One region of the Cupriavidus sp. HMR-1 genome, then DNA from elsewhere that is predicted to be linked to it. Evidence: predicted binding sites of a transcription regulator. Region 1 holds the regulator's gene; each other region holds the start of a gene.
The links. The regulator LexA, encoded in region 1, represses DNA repair genes until DNA is damaged. The targets are predictions, from matches to a motif close to ACTGTATNNNNATACAGT.
Positions count from the first base shown of each region.

Region 2: a site for LexA is predicted at 4,878-4,895, ahead of D769_RS07570 (PA0069 family radical SAM protein). Genes of this name have one in related genera too.
Region 3: a site for LexA is predicted at 5,719-5,736, ahead of D769_RS30515 (ATP-dependent helicase). Genes of this name have one in related genera too.

Region 1 is NZ_ANKP01000236.1:31,081-38,618, reverse strand. It holds gene priB (primosomal replication protein N) at 1-132, opposite strand, end outside; gene rpsF (30S ribosomal protein S6) at 153-527, opposite strand; gene D769_RS24795 (asparaginase) at 645-1,646, opposite strand; gene lexA (transcriptional repressor LexA) at 1,852-2,508, shown strand; gene D769_RS32460 (hypothetical protein) at 2,632-2,805, shown strand; gene D769_RS24785 (hypothetical protein) at 2,922-3,197, opposite strand; gene D769_RS24780 (bifunctional aspartate transaminase/aspartate 4-decarboxylase) at 3,467-5,083, shown strand; gene aspT (aspartate-alanine antiporter) at 5,139-6,824, shown strand; gene D769_RS31415 (DUF3079 domain-containing protein) at 6,903-7,112, opposite strand; gene D769_RS24770 (hypothetical protein) at 7,243-7,538, shown strand, end outside.
Region 2 is NZ_ANKP01000049.1:86,405-93,942, forward strand. It holds gene D769_RS07555 (acyl-CoA dehydrogenase) at 1-1,740, shown strand, start outside; gene D769_RS07560 (D-amino acid dehydrogenase) at 1,819-3,123, opposite strand; gene D769_RS07565 (Lrp/AsnC ligand binding domain-containing protein) at 3,232-3,741, shown strand; gene D769_RS07570 (PA0069 family radical SAM protein) at 3,763-4,848, opposite strand; gene D769_RS07575 (LysR family transcriptional regulator) at 4,983-5,915, opposite strand; gene D769_RS07580 (TM2 domain-containing protein) at 5,948-6,439, opposite strand; gene D769_RS32260 (hypothetical protein) at 6,524-6,673, opposite strand; gene D769_RS07585 (hypothetical protein) at 6,904-7,317, opposite strand; gene D769_RS07590 (sorbosone dehydrogenase family protein) at 7,502-7,538, opposite strand, start outside.
Region 3 is NZ_ANKP01000282.1:1,735-9,272, forward strand. It holds gene D769_RS30500 (ATP-binding protein) at 1-396, shown strand, start outside; gene D769_RS30505 (sigma-54 dependent transcriptional regulator) at 442-1,767, shown strand; gene cmdF (tyrosine 2,3-aminomutase) at 1,924-3,525, shown strand; gene D769_RS30515 (ATP-dependent helicase) at 3,563-5,671, opposite strand; gene D769_RS30520 (TlpA disulfide reductase family protein) at 5,825-6,364, opposite strand; gene D769_RS30525 (thioredoxin family protein) at 6,493-6,990, opposite strand; gene D769_RS30530 (hypothetical protein) at 7,124-7,538, shown strand, end outside.

The sequences.
Region 1 (7,538 bases):
CTGCCGGGGCGTTTCCGCCTCCAGCGCCTCGCCGGCATGCTGCAGAATGCAGTTGACGACGGGCACTCCGGCCGGCGTATAGCGCAACGCCTCTCGCTCGACGAGCGTGGCGATCAGCCGAAGCTGGTTCACCGCGACATAGCAGTCCGCTCTCAGGCGGGCTGGCCTTCCGTGGTCGTTTGCGCGGCCTTGCGGGCTTCTTCGCGCTGCACTTCCTTCATCATCGGCGAAGGAGCAGTCTCGGCCTTCTTGGTCTGAACGATCAGGTGACGCAGCACGGCGTCGTTGAACTTGAACGCGTGTTCGAGTTCAGCCAGCGTGTCCTTGCCGCATTCGATGTTCAGGCAAACGTAGTGAGCCTTGGCCAGCTTCTGGATCATGTAGGCCATTTGACGACGGCCCCAGTCTTCCACGCGGTGAATCTGGCCGTTTTGCGACGTGACGAGCTGCTTGTAACGCTCGATCATCGCCGGCACTTGTTCACTCTGGTCCGGATGGACGATAAATACGATTTCGTAATGACGCATTGACGCTCCTTTTGGGATGAGCCACCCGGGCGTCACGTCCGGTGCGGCAAGGTTGAGTAGCCCGCGAGTATAGCCCGGAAAGGGGCCTTCCCGCAAGAATTCGGCGCCCGGCCTGCCTCAGTACCGCTCGAAGAGCGCCTGAAGCCGGGCCGCATCGCGCCCCAGCGAAGGGTCGTCAGCCAACGCCAGCAGCAGCAGCACGCGCGCCTTGTAGGGGTTGAGGTCACCCGACGAGACGAATACGCCACCTATCGGTCGCGGCGGTGCGGGGATTGCCACATGACCAGCACCGGTACGCGAACTACGCGCCACCGCTATACCACATGCCGCGGCGTCGACCAGCGCGGCCGTCAGCGTTTCGTGCACGGAACCGTTGCCAGCCGCGGCCACGACGAACCCTAGCACGCCTGCGGCCACCATCGCGTCGATAGCTACCCTCCCCGGCTGCGCATAGCTGGCGACGATCTCCACCAACGGCCATACAGCGGGCACCGGCAAGCGCGGCGCCTGACCAGGACCCGGGGTGCGCGAGAAATGGACGTAGGTATCCTGCACAAAGCCAAGCGGACCGGCAACTGGCGAATGGAAAGCATCGACAGCCGACGTATGCGCCTTGACGACATCACGCGCGGCATGAATCTGCTGATTCAGGACCACGAGCACACCCTTGCCAACCGCCGCCGGGCTTGCCGCCACGCGCACCGCATCGAGCAGGTTCAGCGGCCCGTCAGCCGAAAGCGATGTCGATGGGCGCATGGCCGCAGTCATCACGACAGGCAACGGGCAAGCCTGCGTCAGATGCAGGAACATCGCCGTCTCTTCCAGCGTGTCAGTGCCATGTGTGATCACGATTCCGGCGACATCGGCCTGCGCGGACCAATACCCGATTCGCGCGGCAAGCAACCGCCAGAGATCGAACATCATGTCCTTGCTGTCCACCTGCGCCACCTGCTCCGCTTCGACCCGCGCCACATCTGCCAGCGCGGGCACTGCCTGCACAAGTTGCGATACAGGTACTGTCGCAGCCTGATAGTGCGCGCTACTGGCAGGATTAGCGGACGAACCGGCGATGGTGCCGCCAGTCGCGAGCACAACGATACGAGGCAGGAGTACGGACATGGACGGGGTTGACGGAGCTTGAAGGCGGGCCGATTGTAACTGCGCGAACGCCTGGCCGAACCCGTGGCAAACCCGTGGGCCTCACCCCACGGAACTACTCGTGTTGAGCCGGCTGCGCAAAATGTGCTTGCACTTCACCCGATACTGTATAAAATCACAGCATACTGTTTAAACATACAGTGCTTCGGCACAAGACCTGCGACCCATGGCGACCCTGACACCCCGGCAGCAGCAGATTTTCGACCTGATCCGCGACACGATCCGCAACACGGGCTTTCCGCCCACTCGTGCTGAGATCGCCGCCGAATTCGGCTTCTCCTCCCCCAATTCGGCCGAGGAACACCTGCGGGCTCTGGCGCGCAAGGGCGTGATCGAGCTGACGCCGGGCGCATCGCGAGGCATTCGCCTGAAGGTGACGCGTAGCGACTCTGAACGACCCGATCAGTTCTCGTTACCGATGGCGGGTGTGCTGCAACTGACATTGCCATTAGTCGGTCGTGTCGCAGCTGGCAGCCCGATTCTGGCTGCCGAGCATATCGACCGGCAGTATCAAGTCGATGCCTCTGTCTTTGACGAGCGCCCCGACTATCTACTTCGCGTTCGCGGCCTGAGCATGCGCGACGCCGGCATTCTGGATGGCGACCTGCTTGCCGTGAAGAAAGCCAGCGAAGCTGCGAACGGTAAGGTTGTCGTCGCCCGTCTGGGCGATGACGTCACCGTCAAACGCTTGAAGAAACGCGGCGATACGATCGAGTTGATCGCCGAGAACCCCGACTTCCAGAACATCGTCTTGCATGCAGGACGTGATGAGTTCTCCCTGGAGGGTATCGCAGTTGGCCTGATCAGATCTTCAGGCTTCTGACTCTCCGGACCCAGGCAGCTGGCCACCTGCCCCGGTCACCCGCTTTTGCTTTGCCAACGCCGCCCTGTCCTTTACGGACGACGGGTGCGGACTTCTGCTGAACGCAAATTACGAGGTGTTGCCATGCTGCAATCCGAAACCGTCGCATCCCGCCGTCCGGTCAAGCCGGTCCCCTTCCGCCAGATCAAGGGCGTTCGCGTCTACCAGGGCACCCATCGCCGCACCATGGTCGGCAATATGGCCGCCATCTGCCGAATGCTCGAGCTTGCTGAACCCTCCTCGAAAACTCTTGATTGAGGCAGCCCGCTCTCTTCTGTCACCATGCACTGCAGCGCATTGCTGCATGTACGGGCGATGATGGCCCCGGGACCCGACGCTGATCGGGGCCCGACCATCATCAATCTGACTCGACATTAATCGGCCAACGGCGCGCCGAACCAATCGGACGCGAGGTCTGCCTCAAAGGCAGCCAGCCAGGTCGCAGCCCCGCCAGCGCCTCCTTTGTATTTCTGCAACTGACCGCCGACCACGCGTTCGACAGTCACCATATCCGCAGCAGCCCCCTCCCCCGGATTGAGCGCGTTCGCAACCGCGAATTCGAAATCCTCGGGGACGAATCCGTGCCTGGCGCAAATGGACTCCAGAGCCTCCCGCACATCGGGAGAGAGTTCGTGAAATCTGAGCGTCATCCTTCTCCTCCGCAGCATCTGCAATTCCTGATCTTTACAGATTACTTGCCCGATTTCGCGACGTCGCGCATTTTCCTAGCCATTCGTAGTTCTTTGGGCCAATGAAAATTTCTCGCTCTCCGGCTAGGGTAACAACCGAGAACGTCGATCGTGGCGGAAAGCGCCAACCCAGCATGGTTTTGCCCCATTCGATCCGACGATGACGAGAGGTTGAAGCCTTTCGTCCCTCCCACGCCCCTATACCGCACAGCACCTTCAGGAGATGCACGATGGCCAAGCACGATACGTCAGGGCTCGCCAGCCTGTCGCCTTTCGAACTCAAGGACGAACTCATCAAGTTGGCAGGAAGCGTATCGAATCGCCTGATGCTAAACGCCGGGCGAGGTAATCCGAATTTTCTGGCAACCATCCCGCGACATGGTTTCTGGCAGCTCGGCCAGTTCGCCATGATCGAATCGGAAAGGTCATTTTCGTATTTGCCAGAAGGTGTCGGCGGTTTCCCGCGACGCGCAGGTATCGAGGAGCGGTTCGACCTTTATGCCCGCGTGCACAAGGACGTTCCCGGCGTCAAGTTCCTGACCGGGGCCGTATCGTATGTGCGCGACCAGCTCGGTCTGGATGGCGGTGATTTCCTGTACGAAATGTGCGAAGGGATCCTGGCCTGCAACTATCCGGTTCCCGACCGGATGCTCCGACTGAGCGAGAAGATCGTCAAACAGTACATCCGCAAGGAAATGATTGGCGCGCATCCGTTCCTGGGCGATTTCGACCTGTACGCCGTGGAAGGCGGAACCGCCGCGATGACGTACCTCTTCAATTCGTTGAAGGTCAATCATCTGATCAATCCCGGTGACACGATCGCACTGGGAATGCCGATCTTCACGCCGTATATCGAAATTCCGGAACTGGCCGAATACCACCTGACCGAGGTTTCGATCGATGCCGACCCCGCAAGTGGATGGCAGTACCCGAAGAAGGAACTCGACAAGCTGCGAGATCCCAAGGTTAAGGCGTTTTTCCTGGTGAACCCCAGCAATCCGCCTTCCGTAAAAATGAGCGATGAAAGCCTGAAATACATCGCCAGCATCGTTGAAGAACGCCCAGATCTGATTCTCCTGACAGACGATGTGTACGGTACCTTCGCCGACAATTTCGTCTCGCTGTTTGCGATGTGTCCCAAGAACACGCTCCTGGTGTATTCGTACTCCAAGTACTTCGGTGCCACTGGCTGGCGCCTCGGCGTTATTGCCACCCACAAGTCGAATCTCTTCGACGAGCAACTGGCGAACCTACCCAAGAATATTCAGAAGGATCTGAACAAGCGCTATTCCTCCATCACCACCGAACCGGAGAAGCTGCCCTTTATCGACCGAGTGGTTGCCGACAGCCGCACGGTGGCACTGAACCATACCGCCGGTCTTTCCACGCCGCAGCAGGTGCAGATGGTGCTGTTCTCCCTGTTCTCGCTGATGGATTCCGCCGACCACTACAAGCAAACCATGAAGCGGCTGATCAGAAGCCGCAAGGCCGCGCTCTATCGCGGCATGGGCGTTGCGCCGGAACCCGTCGACGAGAACGTGGTCGACTACTACACGCTGCTCGATGTCGAACAAATGAGCCGCGAAGTCGGCGCCGATTTCGTCAAATGGTTGCTCGAATCGATTCAGCCGCATGAGCTCCTGTTCAGACTCGCTGAGGAAGCCGGCGTGGTCCTGTTGCCTGGCGGTGGCTTCGGCACCCGTCACCCCTCTGGTCGCGTTTCGCTCGCCAATCTGAATGAAGAGGACTACGTGAAGATCGGGCGCTCGGTGCGCAAGCTGCGCGACGAATATCTGGCGCGATACCAGGAGTCCGGCGGCAAGACGCAGAAGCCGAAAAAGAAATAACCCGGTCGCGGCAAGGCAGTTCTGACTAATCAGTCTACAAATACAGGAGTAGGCTATGACCTGGTTTGTCTCCACCCTCAAGGCGTACCCCGAGATCGCGATTTTTCTCGCACTGGGAATCGGCTACTGGGTAGGCGGGAAGAGCTACAAGGGGTTCAGCCTGGGCGCCGTGACATCGACGCTGCTGGTGGCGATCGTCATCGGCATCCTCGGCGTGAAGATCTCCGCGAACGTGAAATCCGTCTTTTTCCTGATGTTTCTGTTTGCGGTGGGCTATGGCGTCGGCCCGCAGTTCGTTCGCGGCATTGCGAAGGATGGCATTCCCCAAGCCATTTTTGCTGCGATAGTCGCGGTGCTGTGTCTCGCCGCATCAATCATTGCGGCGATGGTCGCCGGATACGATCTCGGGTCGGCAGCCGGATTGTTTGCGGGTTCGCAGACAATCTCGGCTTCCATGGGTCTCGCCACTGATGCCATCAATCGCCTGGGCCGATCTCCGGAAGAGGCCAAACAGCTTCTGGACGGCATGCCGATCGCCTATGCGGTCACGTATATCTTCGGTACAGTCGGCTCGGCAATTCTCCTGGCGCAGATCGGCCCCAAACTGCTTGGCATCGACCTTGTAGCTGCCTGCAAGGATTATGAGCAGCAACTTGGAGCCGGAGCAGACGGAGAAGGCACCGAATGGCATGAGTTTGAGCTGCGAGCCTACGCGCTGGCCCCCCACAGCCCATACATCGGCAAGTCCGTAGCCGAACTGGAGGCCAGCACGGCCGAAGGCGTACGCGCCTTTATCGAACGCATTCGCCGAGGCGGCAAGATTATCGAGGCACAACTCGATACCGTTCTGGAGCCTGGCGATATCGTCGCAATAGGCGGAAAGCGCGATCAACTGATTGCCAGACTGGGACCAAGCGGCCGGGAAGTGGAAGACTCAGAACTGCTCAATGTGCAGACGGAGGGTGTGGACATCTATATCACCAACAAGGAGGTTGATGGCCACACGCTGCAGGAGATGTCTCGGTGGCCCGGTGCGCGTGGAATTTTCCTGAAGAAGATCAAGCGCGGACCAACGGAAACAGTCATCCCCGTACTGCCGAAAACCAAGCTCTACCGCGGTGACGTCATCACCGTGGTCGGCCGCACGCAGGACATCAATGCAACGGCAAAGCATGTCGGATATATCGACCGCCCGACGACGGTGACCGACGTGGCATTCGTGTCGCTGGCGATTACCGTCGGCGCATTTATCGGCGCCATCGTGATCAACGTCGCCGGTATTCCCCTGACGCTTTCCACGGCAGGTGGCGCGCTGATCGCGGGTATTATCTTCGGTTGGTACCGGGCCATTCACCCGACTTTCGGACGCATACCTGAACCGACTCTTTGGTTCATGAACTCGGTTGGCCTCAATGTGTTCATCGCGGTCGTCGGTATTTCCGCGGGCCCTGGCTTTATTGCCGGCCTGCAGAAACTCGGTGTCAGCCTCTTCCTCTGGGGTATTTTCGCCACATCGGTTCCGCTGATTATCGGCATGTACCTGGCCAAGTACGTCTTCCGCTTTCATCCGGCACTCGTGCTTGGAGTCTGTGCCGGCGCGCGCACAACCACTGCTGCGCTCGGCATGATCTGCGAGACGGCAAAAAGCCAAGTGCCAGGCCTTGGATATACCGTGACCTACGCTGTGGGCAACACCCTGCTGACAATCTGGGGGATGGTCGTCATCATGATACTTTCATGAGCGTTTGCGCCGCTCAAGCTGCATTTGGGCGGTGCAGACCGGCTTCAGGGGATTGAAGCGATCAAATCGACCGACTGGTTATCCAAGCCCGGTCTTTGCTGGGGCATCGAGTTGAGGCTCGATGCCCCAGTCGCCATGTAGATACCAATCTTCGCCGAGCAATTCGGCGGGGTGCTGTGTGCGGCTTGAGCCATTGCCACAGCCCATTGCATCGGTCGAACAGAATTTGTCGCACCCCCAGCACACGCGCTCCGGGTGTGCGGGATGCAGGGGAAACTTCTTAGCCATGACAAGCGAGAGAGGCTGTTGTCCGATGGCTTGATAGTAGCCCTGGCGAATCTGGACGTACGACTGATTGCGGGGATAGTTGATCCAACGCAAGCGCGCCTATCCCTCGTCCACAAGAAGCTTTGCCGAAATGCAAAACAGCGCCCGGAGGCGCTGTTTTGACGACAATTCTTTGGGGTGGCTGATGGGACTCGAACCCACGACGACAGGAATCACAATCCAGCCGTTCAAGTCACTTTCCACCATAAGAATCAAGCACTTGGATTTCAGATTTTCCAACCACCGAGAAAAATCGCTCTGGCTGTGGCGCGGCTTTCCGGGAGGGCGTTGGAAAATTTACCACCCCGTCGCTGGCGAATTTATACTGTACATCCATACAGTATCAAGCATTGCCATGGGCAACAAAAAATCAGCCGCAGGCTGCCA
Region 2 (7,538 bases), on a different contig from region 1:
GAGCTGGCGGGCCTGGAAAGCATCAGCCAGTTGCCCGGCTATGAAGACGCTACGCCCGATACGGCACAGGCCGTGCTGGAAGAGGCCGCGAAGTTCAACGAACAGGTCGTGGCGCCGCTGAACCGCGCGGGCGATCTGAACCCGAGCAGCTGGAAGGATGGCGTGGTGACCACGACGCCGGGTTTCAGTGACGCGTTCCGCCAGTTTGGCGAAGGCGGCTGGCAGGGCGTGCTGCATCCGGTCGATTTCGGCGGCCAGGGTCTGCCGAAGCTGGTGGCCACGCCGTGCAACGAGATGCTGAATGCCGCGAACCTGTCGTTCGCGCTCTGCCCGTTGCTGACTGACGGCGCGATCGAGGCGCTGCTGACTGCCGGATCGGATGCCCAGAAGGAAACCTTCCTGCCGAAGCTGATCTCGGGCGAGTGGACCGGCACGATGAACCTGACTGAACCGCAAGCCGGTTCGGATCTGGCCGCCGTGCGGACCCGCGCGGAGCCGCAGGGCGATGGCACGTTCAAGGTCTTCGGCACCAAGATCTTCATCACGTATGGCGAGCACGACATGGCGGAGAACATCGTCCATCTCGTGCTGGCACGCACCCCGAACGCGCCCGAAGGCGTGAAGGGCATTTCGCTGTTCATCGTGCCGAAGTTCCTGCTCAATGCGGACGGCTCGCTGGGCGAGCGCAACGATGTGCATTGCGTGTCGATCGAACACAAGCTCGGTATCAAGGCCAGCCCCACAGCCGTGCTGCAGTTCGGCGATCACGGTGGCGCCATTGGCACGCTGGTTGGCGAGGAGAACCGCGGGCTTGAGTACATGTTCATCATGATGAACTCGGCACGCTTCTCGGTGGGCATGCAAGGCATCGCCGTGTCCGAGCGTGCTTACCAGCAGGCCGTGGCGTTCGCGAAGGAGCGCGTGCAAAGCCGTCCGGTCGATGGCTCGGCCCGCGAGGCCGTGACGATCATCCATCATCCGGACGTCAAGCGGATGCTGATGACGATGCGCGCGCTGATCGAAGGCGCTCGCTCGGTGGCCTACGTGGCCGCCGCCGCGAGCGACGTCGCGCACCAGCATCCGGATGAGGGCGTGCGTCGTCAGAACATGGCGCTGTACGAGTTCCTGGTGCCGGTGGTGAAGGGGTGGAGCACGGAGCTGTCGATCGACGTGACCAGCCTGGGCGTGCAAGTTCACGGCGGCATGGGATTCATCGAGGAAACCGGCGCGGCACAACACTATCGCGACGCGCGCATCCTGCCGATCTATGAAGGCACGACCGCGATCCAGGCGAACGATCTGATTGGCCGTAAGACCGTGCGCGATGGCGGTGCCATGGCACGCGCGATCTGCGCGCAGATCGCCGAGACCGAAGCGGCGCTGGGCAAGCACGGCGGTGACGCGTTCACGGCGGTGCAGGCGCAACTGAAGCAGGGGCGTGAAGCGCTGGAGGCCGTGGTGGCGTTCGTCATCGGCAGCGCGAAGGCGGACCCGAATGCCGTGTTCGCCGGTAGCGTGCCGTACCTGAAGCTGTGCGGCATCGTGTTCTCGGGCTGGCAGTTCGGCCGTGCCATGCTGGTTGCCGATGCGAAGCGCGCGGAAGATCCAGCCTTCTACGACGCAAAGATCGCGACGGCGCATTTCTTCGGCCAGCACATCCTGTCCCAGGCATCGGCATTGCGCGCCGCGATTGTGGACGGTGGCGCTCCGGCCAACGCGCTGACGGCGGATCAGTTCTGATCCGGCGCACCGGGTATCAAGGCAATGAAAAGGGCGACCCCTCGGGGTCGCCCTTTTTTTCGTCACCGTGCCGAAGGATCAGGCCGGTAGCGGCCGTGGCAAGTGGTGTGTGCGCGGCTGCTTGCGGTAGCGATCCACCGAGAGGTCGTCGGCACGGATTGCCGGGCGCGTGCCCGAGACCAAATCGGACAGCAACTGGCCCGAGCCGCAGGCCATCGTCCATCCAAGCGTGCCGTGACCCGTGTTGAGCCAGAGGCCGCGGATGCCAGCGGGGCCAACCACCGGAGTGCTATCGGGTGTCATCGGGCGCAGGCCGGTCCAGAACGTGGCACGGCTCACATCGCCCGCGCCCGGGAACAGGTCGTTCACCACGTGTTCCAGCGTGCGGCGCTTGTTCGGATCGAGCGAGCGGTCATAGCCGACGATCTGCGCCATGCCGCCCACGCGGATGCGGTCGTCGAAGCGCGTGATCGCCACCTTGTACGTCTCGTCGAGCACCGTCGACACCGGGCTCTTCGATGCATCGGTGAGCGGCACCGTGATCGAGAAGCCCTTGAGCGGATAGACGGGCAGGTTGGACAGGCCCGGCAGCACGTGCTTCACGAACGGCGTGGACCAGCTGCCCAGCGCCACCACCACGGCATCGGCCATCATCGGTTGCCCTTCGACGATCGCGCCGGTCACCGCATCGCCTTGCGTCAGCAGGCCGTCGATCGAGCGGTTGTAGATGAACTGCACGCCGATCGATTCAGCCATGGCTGCCAGCCGTTCCGTAAACAGCTGGCAATCCCCGGTTTCGTCGTTCGGCAGGCGCAAGCCACCGGCCAGCTTGTGGCCGACGGCGGCGAGCGCCGGTTCGCTCGCGGCGAGTTCTTCGCGCGAAAGCAATTCGTATGGCACGCCGGCTTCCTCGAGCACGGCGATGTCGCGCGACGCGGCTTCCAATTGCGCGTCGGTGCGGAACACCTGGAGCGTGCCCTGCTGGCGGCCTTCATAGCTGATGCCGGTATCCGCGCGCAGCGCGCGGATGCAATCCCGGCTGTACTCGGCCAGACGCACCATGCGCTCCTTGTTCACCGCATAGCGGTCGGCAGTGCAGTTCTGCAGCATTTGCCACATCCACTGGAGCTGGAACAGCGTGCCGTCGGGTTTGATCGTGAGCGGTGCGTGCTCCTGGAACATCCACTTGATCGCCTTGAGCGGAACGCCGGGTGCTGCCCACGGCGACGCATAGCCCGGAGAGATCTGGCCGGCGTTAGCAAAGCTGGTGCCAAGGGCGGGGCCGCCTTCGCGGTCTACCACGATCACTTCGTGACCGGCGCGGGCCAGATACCACGCACTGGTGACGCCGATAACGCCACTGCCAAGAATTAGAACGCGCATGTCGGGGGCTCTCTACTGCGGAATGGATGTGTGGGAGAATTCGCTTCTATACTATTGACTTCAAGGCAGTCATAGTTACCGAATTTATCCGTAAAACAGGAAAAAATCATGAGAACGAGTCGTCAGCCGGTACGTGCGCTGGATCGGCTGGATCGGAAGATTCTGGGGGTCCTGCAGGCTGACGGCCGGATTTCGATGAAGGAGCTGGCGGAGGCCGTTGGGCTGACCATCACGCCGTGCATCGAGCGGGTGAAGCGGCTCGAACGCGACGGGGTCATCATGGGGTACTACGCGCGGCTGAACCCGACGCTGCTCGGCAGCGCGCTGCTGGTCTTCGTCGAGATCTCTCTTGGGAACAAGTCGGGCAACATGTTCGAGCAGTTCCGGCGCGAGGTGCTGCGGATCCCCGAGGTGCTCGAGTGCCACCTGGTATCGGGCGATTTCGACTACCTGATCAAGGCACGCATCCGCGAGATCGGCGAATATCGCCGGCTACTCGGCGACATCCTGCTGCAACTGCCGGGCGCGGCGCAGTCGAAAAGCTACGTGGTGATGGAAGAGATCAAGGAGACGCTGGCGATCGCCGTGGACGAGAAGGAGCGCAGTCAGCCAGGCTGACGCGGCTCCAGGCCTGCCGGCTCAGAAAAGAGAGCCCTGCGGCGAGTCCTCGGGCGGCACGCGGAACAGATCGGTGCGCAGCGAATGGCGTTCCTGATTGAGCCCAAACCTCCGGCACGCGAGCTCGAAACGCTTGCGGACCAGATCGGCAAAGATGCCCGTCCCGCGCATCCGGCTCGTGAATGCCGCGTCGTTGTGTTTCCCGTTACGCATGTCCTCGATGATGCTCAGCACATGCTGCTTGCGGCCGGGGAAATGCTGCTCGAGCCATTCGATGAAGATGCCACGAACCTCTAGCGGCAGGCGCAGCATGACGAAGCCAGCCGACGTTGCCCCGACTTCGCTGCAGGCCTTCAGCACGTTTTCCAGATCGTAGTCGGTGAGCGCCGGTATCACCGGGGCGAAGAGCACCCCGGCCGGCACGCCGGCCTCGGCCAGCAACCGGATGCCTTCGATCCGTTTGGCTGGAGTGCTGGCGCGCGGCTCCATCTTTCTGGCGATATCGGCATCGAGCGTCGTGACGGACATGAACACGCGCGCCAGCCCGTTGCGGGCCATGCGGGCAAGGATGTCGATATCTCGCGTCACCAGGAACGACTTGGTCGTGATGGCCACCGGGTGCTGGAAGCGTTCCAGCACCTCCAGAATGCCGCGCGTGAGCTCGAATTTCCGCTCGATCGGCTGGTACGGATCGGTGTTGGTGCCGAGCGCGATGACGCTCGGCTTGTAGTGTTTCTTGCGGAGTTCCTGCTCGAGCAGCGTAGCGGCATTTGGCTTGGCGAACAGTTTCGTCTCGAAGTCGAGGCCGGGCGACAGGCCCAGGTAGGCATGATTCGGTCGCGCAAAACAGTACGAGCATCCGTGCTCGCAACCCCGGTACATGTTGATCGACTGGTCGAACGGAACATCGGGCGACTGGTTGCGCGAGATGATCGTCCTGGCTGGCTCGATCGCGATCGTTGTCCGTGGCGCGGGAGACTCGCCGTGCAAGGCTTCCAGATCGGCAAGCATGGCCGCATCCGCCTCTCGGGACAGGCTGTCGAAACGCGATTCCGTGTTGGACAGCGCGCCTCTTCCCTTGCGGAAACCATCGGGTAGTGACGTCATGGGGGCTCTTGACTCGTACAATCTCCAATACTGTATAAATATACAGTATTGCCGGCGAGATACCAGTGCCCTGCTCAGCGCCCTGATGGAATGTGCGCCCTGGGGATTGAACCTCCGACGGGCTTCAGATCCGGTCAGACGGTAGGTGTGGCCAAGGGAGGTGCGTCGTCGCGATCCCAGTAGGGCGGGGAGCCGAACCAGTTGGCAAAGAAGTCGACGAAGGCGTGTGTCTTGGCGGGAACCAGATGCCGGCTCGGATAGACCGCCCAGATCGAGACGACCGGCAATATCGGGTACTCATCCAGCACGGTGACCAACTCGCCGCGGCGCAGGTATGGCGCCACATCCCAGGTCGACTTCAGCGCGATGCCCATGCCCGCGATGATCGCGTCGCGAATCACCTCGCCGTTATCGGCGCGTAGCGTGCCCCGCACGCTCACCGCGCTTTCGCCGACTGGGGTATCGAAGCGCCAGGTCGATTGATCGCCAAGGATCAGACAGTTGTGATTGCGCAGGTCTTCCGGGTGCCGAGGGGTGCCGTGCCGCGCGAGGTATTCCGGCGATGCGCAGATCACGCGATGACTGGGTGCGAGCGGCCTGGCGACCAGCGAGGAATCGGGGAGCGCGCCCATGCGGAGCGCGACGTCGATCCCACTATCGACGAGACCGACGATCTGGTCGCTCAGGCGCAGATCCAGTGTGATGCCCGGGTAGGTGGACAGGAAGGCGGGGATCGCCGGCGAGACATGCTGGCGTCCAAACGAGGCAGGCGCCGTGACACGCAACGGGCCGTGTGGAACCTCCGCGCCTCGGCCCACGGATTGCGCGGCCACCTCCGATGCGGCCAGCAATGGCTCGGCATGAGTCAGGAACTGCTCGCCATCACCGGTGAGCGAAAGGCGGCGCGTTGTGCGATGTAGCAGGCGGGTGCCTAGCCGATCCTCCAGGCGCTGGAGCCGGGCGCTGGCAGTCGATGTCGACAGTCCCAGATCGCGTGCGGCCGCCGACAGGTTGCCGAGCGCCGCCGCGCGCACGAAGACCGCGATATCGGTCAGGTCGAACGGCATCGTTGGCGCGCGAAGTGGGGCCAGGCCGTCGGCTATTCCTGCGAGAGCGCCTTGGCTGCTTCGACTTGCGATTCGAAGAACGTCTGGAAGCTGATGGCAAGCCCTGCCATCAGCAGGCCGGTGCCGATCATCAGCGAGAAGATGATCAGGATGACCACGGGCCAGCCCGAGCGCGTGGGCGTGCCATGAGGGTTGTATTGCGCATCCCACTTGTCGTCGGGGCGCAGCCCGAACACGATGGCCGTCAGGAAGGCGCTGATAAGGGACGCGCCGCCGGCCACTGCGAAGACCCAGTTCAGTGCGGTATTGCCCGTGCCGAGGATCAGCGAGGCGATACCGAGCACGCCTGCTACGGTGCAAAGCAGGTGGACCCAGCCGAACTTGTCGCCCAGCCCTTTCAGATAGAAGCGATGCGCTCCAAGGCTGCCGAGCAGGAAGGCCAGCGCAACGGTGGCCAGTTTCGATTTGCCGCGTGTGTTGCGGGCTTCAGTGGCGATGGCGGGGGCTTGGCTGGCTGCAGGCATCGGTATGGGGACGGAGACGGTATGGCCGCCATGGCGGGCAGTGGTCGCACATTGTACGCCGGGCCCGGACCGATACCCCAGTGGTCAGAACGGCCAGACGGAGGCCAGAACGCCGGATACCAGCACGGAGATATGCGTTTCGCTGTACAGCACGAGCGTCAGCAGCAGCATGAACAGCACTGACAATGACAAATGGCCCGCGTGCCGGGCCAGGTCCGAAAAAAGCGGGGACATGATGAACCTCGACAGGGATGTCTTGTGGAGGCTGCGCCCGACCTTGGTGTCGATCAGTGGGTACCGGGCAGAGGCAGGTCAGGTCGGTTGCCGTCTGCGCAACGACGGCACGCTGTGCGACTCCGGACAGCGCCGGGCGGCAGCCTGTGCGGCGTCAATCAGCACGCACAAATGTAGAGACAAAGGGGAGCGCGTGGAAGTTCCGGTTACGTGACAAGCCATCGTCGCGGCTAGCGTCCGCCGTCCCGTCCGCGCGCCTGCCATCCCGGGCCAACATTGCCGGGGTGTGCTTCGGCATTTCGGAGCGTGGCTTCGCCGGGGCTGTTGCGATCGCCGCCACCGGGCTGGCGTGCGCGTTGCTCGTCGTCGCGCCCGCCGGGGCTGGCGGGGCGCCCGCTCAGACGGTCGTCGTTACGGGCCCTTGCTTCCATGCGATCAATCTGTGCCTGCACATGATCGCGATTTTCCGCCCGCACGCTGGCGATCTCCCATCCGTTGGCAGAACGCACCGCCTGCACCGTGCGATCGGTGCGGTTGTGATGCCAGAAGGCGACTTGCGCGTGGCTGACTGCAATGCTGCCGCCAAGGCTGGCAACAGCCACGGTACCAGCCACCATAAGGCGCAGGAGGGGGCGGGTAAACATGCGGAATCCCAAGGTCCTGTTGCTGAGAGAAGTCAGGAGTTGGGTTCATGGTACGCAGGGGCCGTGTGACCGCCAATGCCAATCCCGTTACCGGTGTAACGGATTGTTTCGTCAAATTTGTCAGCTTTGGCGCGTCTACTTCGATGCCGCGCCAGGCCAGCATTGGCGCGGTATCGAAGCGGTTTCAGGGCGCGTAGCGGATGCGATAAATCGCATTGGCT
Region 3 (7,538 bases), on a different contig from region 1:
CGGGGGCTCGACGGCGACACGGCGGACCTGGCCGTATGGGCCGACGAACTCAAGCTCGAGCAGGTGCTGCTGAATCTCGTCGGCAATGCGCTCGATGCCATTGCGGCGGCCGGCGCCGAGGATGGCCGCGTCGATATCGCCGTCAGCGCGAAGGACGAGACCGTGACGCTGGTCGTGCGCGACAATGGGCCCGGTATCGCGCCGGAGGCGCTGCCACGGCTGTTCGAGCCGTTCTTCACGACCAAGGAGATCGGCCAGGGGCTCGGCCTGGGATTGGCGATTTCGTCGTCGATCGTGCGCGAGTTCGGCGGGCAACTGACGGCCGGCAACGTCGAGGGCGGCGGCGCGGAATTCGTCGTGACACTGCGGCGCTCGCGCCAGACGGCCACGGCGTGAGGCGCCTGAACGGCGTCAAGGATGACAGGTAAAGACATGATTGCGATGCAGGACGGATTGCGTGTGCTGTTCGTCGAGGACGAACCACTGGTGCGTCAGGCGACGGCGCAGAGCCTGGAACTGGCTGGCTTTTCGGTGCTGGCGCTGCCTTCGGCCGAAGCGGCGATGCCGCATCTTGGCGCGGACTTCCCGGGGGTGCTGGTTACCGATGTGCGCCTGTCCGGCGCGAGCGGGCTGGATCTGCTGCAGCACTGCCGCAATGCCGCGCCGGGCGTGCCGGTGATCCTGGTCACGGGGCACGGCGATATCACGATGGCGGTGCAGGCGATGCGCGAGGGCGCCTATGACTTCATCGAGAAGCCGTTCGGCGCGGATCGTCTGACCGAAACGGTGCGCCGCGCGCTGGAGCGCCGCGCGCTCGAACTGGAGAACCACGCGTTGCGCCGCGAGCTGGCTGGCCCGGCTGCCGGCACACGGATCATCGGCCGGTCGCCGGCGATCGCGCAGGTGCGTGACCTGATCGCCAATGTGGCGGCCACCGATGTGCCGGTGATGATCAACGGCGAGACCGGTACGGGCAAGGAACTCGTGGCGCGGAGCCTGCACGCGCTCTCCACGCGGCGTGACCAGCCCTTCATCGCGCTGAACTGCGGCGCCGTACCAGAGTCGATTTTCGAGAGCGAGATGTTCGGCCACGAGGCCGGCGCATTTACCGGCGCGGGCAAGCGGCGTGTGGGCAAGCTCGAACATGCGTCGGGCGGCACGCTGTTCCTCGACGAGATCGAGAGCATGCCGCTGGCCTTGCAGGTGAAGCTGCTGCGCGTGCTGCAGGAGGGCACGCTGGAGCGGCTCGGCTCGAATACGTCGATACCGATCGACGTGCGCATCATCGCGGCTTCGAAGGGCGACATGGAGGCACTGGTGGCGCAGGGCACGTTCCGGCAGGATCTGCTGTACCGGCTCAACGTGGTGACGATTCCGCTACCGCCGCTGCGCGAGCGACGCGAGGACATCGTGCCGCTGTTCGAGCACTTCATGCTCGTTGCCGCCGTGCGCTATCAGCGGCCGGCGCCGATCCTGTCCGAGATGCAGCGCCAGCAACTGATGCAACGACCCTGGCCCGGCAATGTGCGGGAACTGCGCAACGCGGCAGATCGACTGGTGCTGGGCGTGCCGGAAGGCGGACACGCCGGCGGCAAGGCTGATCCCGTTGACGAATCGACGCCGCTGCGCGAGCGGATGGAGCGCTACGAGCGCGCCGTGATCGCCGATACGCTGGCCCGCACGGGCGGTGCCGTCAGCCAGGCGGCGGACCTGCTGCAAGTGGGCAAGGCGACGCTTTACGACAAGATCAAACGCTACGGACTGTAACGGCCGTACTCGGGGAAGGCGGGGGTCGGTACACTCTGGCCCGGCTCTCTTCCCTGGTTTCTTATCCCGCGATATCCCGCGATATCCCGCGATACCCCGCGAGCGGAATAACGGTGGGGCAGAGGGCAAGCGCCTCCATTGCTACCGCCCCGACCCATGCCCCACGCCCATCCGGCCGACATCGACGGCCACCACCTGACCCCCGACACCGTCGCTGCCATCGCACGTGGCCAGCGCGCCGCCATCGTCCCGGAGCCCGTCCTTGGCAAGGTTGCCGATGCCCGCGCCCGCTTCGAGCAGGTGGCTGCGGCCAATGTGCCGATCTACGGCGTTTCCACGGGCTTTGGCGAACTGGTGCACAACTGGGTCGACATCGAACATGGCCGTGCGCTGCAGGAGAACCTGCTGCGCAGCCATTGCGCGGGTGTGGGTCCGCTGTTTTCGCGCGACGAGGTCCGCGCGATGATGGTCGCGCGTGCCAATGCGTTGGCACGCGGATATTCGGCGGTGCGGCCGGCCGTTATCGAGCAACTGCTGAAGTATCTGGAAGCCGGCATCACGCCGGCCGTGCCGCAGGTGGGTTCGCTCGGCGCCAGCGGTGATCTGGCGCCGCTGTCGCACGTCGCCATCACGCTGATCGGCGAAGGCAAGGTGCTGACCGACGATGGTGGTACGGCACCCACGGCCGACGTCCTGCGCGAGCGTGGCATCGCGCCGCTCGCGCTGGCGTACAAGGAAGGGCTGGCGCTGATCAACGGGACATCGGCCATGACCGGGGTGTCGTGCCTGTTGCTGGAGACGCTGCGCGCGCAGGTCCAGCAGGCCGAGATCATCGCGGCGCTGGCGCTCGAAGGACTGTCCGCCTCGGCCGATGCCTTCATGGCCCATGGGCACGACATCGCCAAACCGCATCCGGGACAGATCCGCTCGGCGGCGAACATGCGCGCGCTGCTGGCCGATTCGGCGCGGCTTTCCGGGCATGGCGAACTGTCCGCCGAGATGAAGACGCGCGCGGGCGAGGCCAAGAACACCGGCACCGGCGTGTTCATCCAGAAGGCCTACACGCTGCGCTGTATTCCGCAGGTGCTTGGCGCGGTGCGCGATACGCTCGATCATTGCGCCACAGTGGTCGAGCGCGAACTCAATTCATCGAACGACAATCCGCTGTTCTTCGAAGACGGCGAGCTGTTCCATGGCGGCAACTTCCACGGCCAGCAGGTGGCATTCGCAATGGACTTCCTGGCCATTGCCGCCACGCAGCTGGGCGTGGTGTCGGAGCGCCGCCTGAACCGCCTGCTGAGCCCGCATCTGAACAACAATCTGCCGGCGTTCCTGGCGGCGGCGAACGAGGGGTTGTCGTGCGGGTTTGCCGGGGCACAGTATCCGGCCACGGCGCTGATCGCCGAGAACCGCACGATCTGCAGCCCGGCGAGCATCCAGAGTGTGCCGTCGAACGGCGACAACCAGGATGTGGTCAGCATGGGGCTGATCGCCGCTCGCAACGCCCGCCGCATTCTCGACAATAACCAGTACATCCTCGCGCTGGAGTTGCTGGCGTCATGCCAGGCTGCCGAACTCGCGGGTGCGGTCGAGCAACTGGCGCCGGCAGGCCGCGCCGTGTTCGCGTTCGTGCGGGAGCGCGTGCCGTTCCTGTCGATCGATCGCTATATGACCGACGATATCGAGGCCATGGCGGCGCTGCTCCGTCAGGGTGCGCTGGTTGAGGTCGTGCGCGGCGCAGGCATCGAACTGGCCTGACGAACTCTGGCGGTAGCTTTCGGTAATGAGCGGTTTCCTACTTCCACATGCCGCGCATTCGGCTGGCGAGGTCTACCTGCGGTAGCGTGGCCTTCGCCTGCTGGCCTTCCCCCGGCATTGGCGCGGGCGGCCACGAGCGGCTGTAGAAATTTGGCATCACGCGGTTCGGCAGGAAGCGCGTGCGCGATGCGTAGACGTGGCGATCGCCAAAGCCGACCTGGTTGTGCACGTAGAAGCGTTGTGGCACGACGATGTCGAGGTGGTCGCGCGCGCGCGTCATCGCCACGTACAGCAGGCGGCGCTCTTCCTCGATTTCCTCGGTGGTGCCGGTGGCAAGATCGGATGGCATGCAGCCATCTACCGCATTGAGCACGTACACGGCCTTCCACTCCTGCCCCTTGGCCGAATGGATCGTCGACAGGATCAGGTAGTCCTCGTCGCGCGAGGGCACGCCCGATTCGTCGCTCGATGCGCTGGGCGGGTCGAGCGTGAGTTCGGTGAGAAAGCGTTCCCGAGACGCATAGGTGGCCGCGATGCGCTCGATCTGCTGCAGATCCGCCTGCCGCGCGGCGGCATCGTCGTGCATCCGTTCGAGGTGCGGCATGTACCAGGCGATCACCTGTTCGAATTCCGATGGCCATGGCGAGGTCGGCGCCATCAGCGCACGCGCCAGCGTCACCAGTTCATCCCAGGCGGGCGCGGCGGCGGGGGGCGGCTCGAAGGCTTCGAGCGCGATCAACGGTTCGGTGGCGGCTTCCAGTCCTTCAAGCACGCGCGCGGCCGTTTTCGGGCCGATGCCGGGCAGCAACTGCAGCGTGCGGAATCCGGCCATGCGGTCGCGTGGATTTTCCAGCCAGCGCACCACAGCCATCACGTCCTTGACGTGCGTCGACTCCAGAAACTTCAGTCCGCCGAACTTCACGAACGGGATATTGCGCCGGGCCAACTCGATCTCGACCTGGGCGCTGTGGTCGGCCGCGCGGAACAGCACCGCCTGCTGCATCAGCGACAAGCCAGCCTCGCGCCGCGCCAGTACCTGCTCGACGACGAAGCGCGCCTGCTCGGCCTCGTCGTTGACCACCACCACGCCGGGCTTCTCCGCCGATTCGCGCAAGGACCAGAGATCCTTGGTGAAGCGTTCGGCCGCGAGGCCAATCACGGCATTGGCGGCGCCGAGGATCGGCTGCGTCGAGCGATAGTTCTGCGACAGCGTGACCTGCTCGGCCGGCGGCGAGAACCGTGTCGGGAAATCGAGGATATTGCGCACGGTGGCGCCGCGGAATGCGTAGATCGACTGCGCGTCGTCGCCCACCACGGTCAGGCCGCGCCCTTGCGGCTTGAGCGCCAGCAGGATCGACGCCTGCAACGCGTTGGTGTCCTGGTACTCGTCGACCAGCACATGGTCGAAGCGTGCGCCCATGTCCTGCGCCAGTGCGGGCTCGGTCATCGCCTGCGCCCAGTAGAGCAACAGGTCGTCGTAGTCGAGCACCTGCTGCTTCTGCTTGGCTTCCACGTAGGCGGCGAACAGGCCCTTGAGCGCGTCTGCCCACATCGCGTAGCGCGGGAACTGCGTCTTCAGCACAACCTCGAGCGGCAACTGCGTGTTGACCACGCGCGAATAGATTGCGAGGCAGGTTTCCTTGCGCGGGAAGCGCGAGGTCTGCTCGGATAGCCCGAGGTCATGGCGGACCACGTGCATCAGGTCGGCCGCATCGCCGCGGTCGCTGATGGTGAAGGTCGGAGCAAGCCCGAGCGTTTCGGCGTACTCGCGCAGCAGGCGGGCGCCGATGGCGTGGAACGTGCCTGACCACTGCAGCGCGGCGCGCCCCGCGCCGGTCTGGATGCCGAGTGCCTGGTCGACGATGCGCTCGACACGGCGCCCCATTTCGGAGGCGGCGCGGCGCGAGAACGTCAGCAGCAGGATGCGGCGCGGATCGGCGCCGTTCACGACCAGATGCGCCACCCGATGCGCGAGCGTGTTGGTCTTGCCAGAGCCCGCGCCGGCAATGATCAGCAGCGGCGCGTCACCGTCGTACTCCACCGCCGCGCGCTGTTCCGGATTCAGCCGGGAAAGATAGGCGGGGGCGTCGGCGACCTCGGTGTCGGGCGACTCGGCAGCGGCTTCAGGGGCAAGTTCCGGTAACACGTCAGGGCAGGCAGTCGGATGGATGCGATGAGAAAAATCTGGCGCTCACTGTATATCCATACAGCCCTGACAGGCAAGCCGGATGCCCGACGATGTGAGCCGGGCAACAAAAAAGGTGCCGCATGGGCACCTTTTCGTTGGGTTTGGCGTTGTTCAGGCCGCGTTGGCCAGTGCGCCGTCGAGCAGCTTGTGCAGGGCGTCCCACTCGGGCTCGCCCACGTAGCGCTTGAGAATCTTGCCGTTCTTGTCCACCACGAAGGTCGTCGGCGTGAGCTGGACGTTGCCGAAGGCCTTGGCCGCCGCGCCGTCGGCGTCCATCGCCACCTTGAATGGCAGTTCACGGGTCTTGGCGTAGTTCATCACGTACATCGGCGGGTCGTAGTTCATCGCCACCGCCACGAAGTCCAGCCCCTTGTCCTTGAACTGCTTGTAGGTGCTGACCATCTGAGGCATTTCCTTGACGCACGTGGCGCAGCTCGTGGCCCAGAAGTTGATCAGGTAGACCTTGCCCTTCAGGTCGCCAGTGCTGAGCTTTTCGCCCGAAAGCAGCGTGAATGTGGCGTCGGGGACCGTATTCGCGGGCGTCATGGCGCGGTAGCCGAAGAAGCCGAGCAGCGCGACGATGACAACGGCTACAGCGATCGGCCAGCGCTTCTTGCTCGAGGGTGTGGCAGGGGTGGCGGAATTCGACATGGGGTTACGGTCCCGAGGGGAGGCCATCTACAGACAGCGGCTATTCTACTGCCGCTGTTAGCCGGCAGTGGCAAGCCGGATCAAATGCGCACTATCTGCGGCATTCCGCCGCATTTCCTGGTGATTGACTACTTGGACGCCGCCAGCCCTTCGGCGAGCCTGGCACGTGCCGTATCCACGGCTTGTTCGAGGTAAGCGCCGTAGAAGTCCGGCTGCAGGCCGCGCAGCGGGCTGGCCAGGTTGCGGCCGTTGCGATCCAGGAACAGGACGGTCGGGGCCACCGTGATGTTGTGGGCGCGTGCCCATTGCTTCGCGGTGGTCATGGTGCCGTCGGCGTCGCGCAGCGGCGTGTCGGCCGTCATGTCGAGCTCGCGCGCGGTGATCTCGCCAGCGGCCGCCTGTGGCGCCAGATAGTTGCGGCGGGCGGTCTCGCAATACGTGCAGCCGGGCAAGCTGACCAGCACGACCAGCGGCCCGCCCTGTTTCGCGGCGTCAGCGGACTGGGCGGCAATATCGGTGACGGGCGGCAGATGGCTTGCCGCCATCGACACAGCCGGGCCCACCAGCAGCAACAGCGCGGCGAGACCATGCAGAACGGAGCGAAGCAGGGGCGAGCGGGGCGTCATGCTGGGGCGTCGGTGGGTATTCCGTGAGAACCTGGTGAAGACGTCGCCGCATTTGATTTCGTGCGCATCTGGTGCGAACGTGCGCGGCTTCCCGGATAATACCGGCTTGCGCCAGATTGCGCCGACATCCCCCATGCGCCGCCCCAGCCCCCGACCTGCCCCTCGCGTTCCCCTGCTGATTGCCATCGTGCTGCTGGCTCTGGCCGGCTGCTCGCCGCGCTATGACTGGCGCACCATCGTCTCGAGCGAAGGGCAGTATGCGGCGCTATATCCGGACAAGCCGACCAGCGCCGCGCGCGATGTGGCGATCGCCGGGCGCCAGTTGCCGATGCGCATGGAGGCCGCCCGGATCGACAACACGTTGTTCGCCGTCGGCGTGGTTTCCCTTCCCGCCGATGATGCGGGGCTACGCCGCGAGGCGCTGGCGTCGATGCAGGCCGGCCTGATAGGCAACCTCGGTGCGCATCCCGACAGCCCCGCGCGCTCGCGTCCGGTCACGGTCATGTCGGCGGGGCAGCCACCCGTTGCGCTGGACGGTGTGGAGGTGA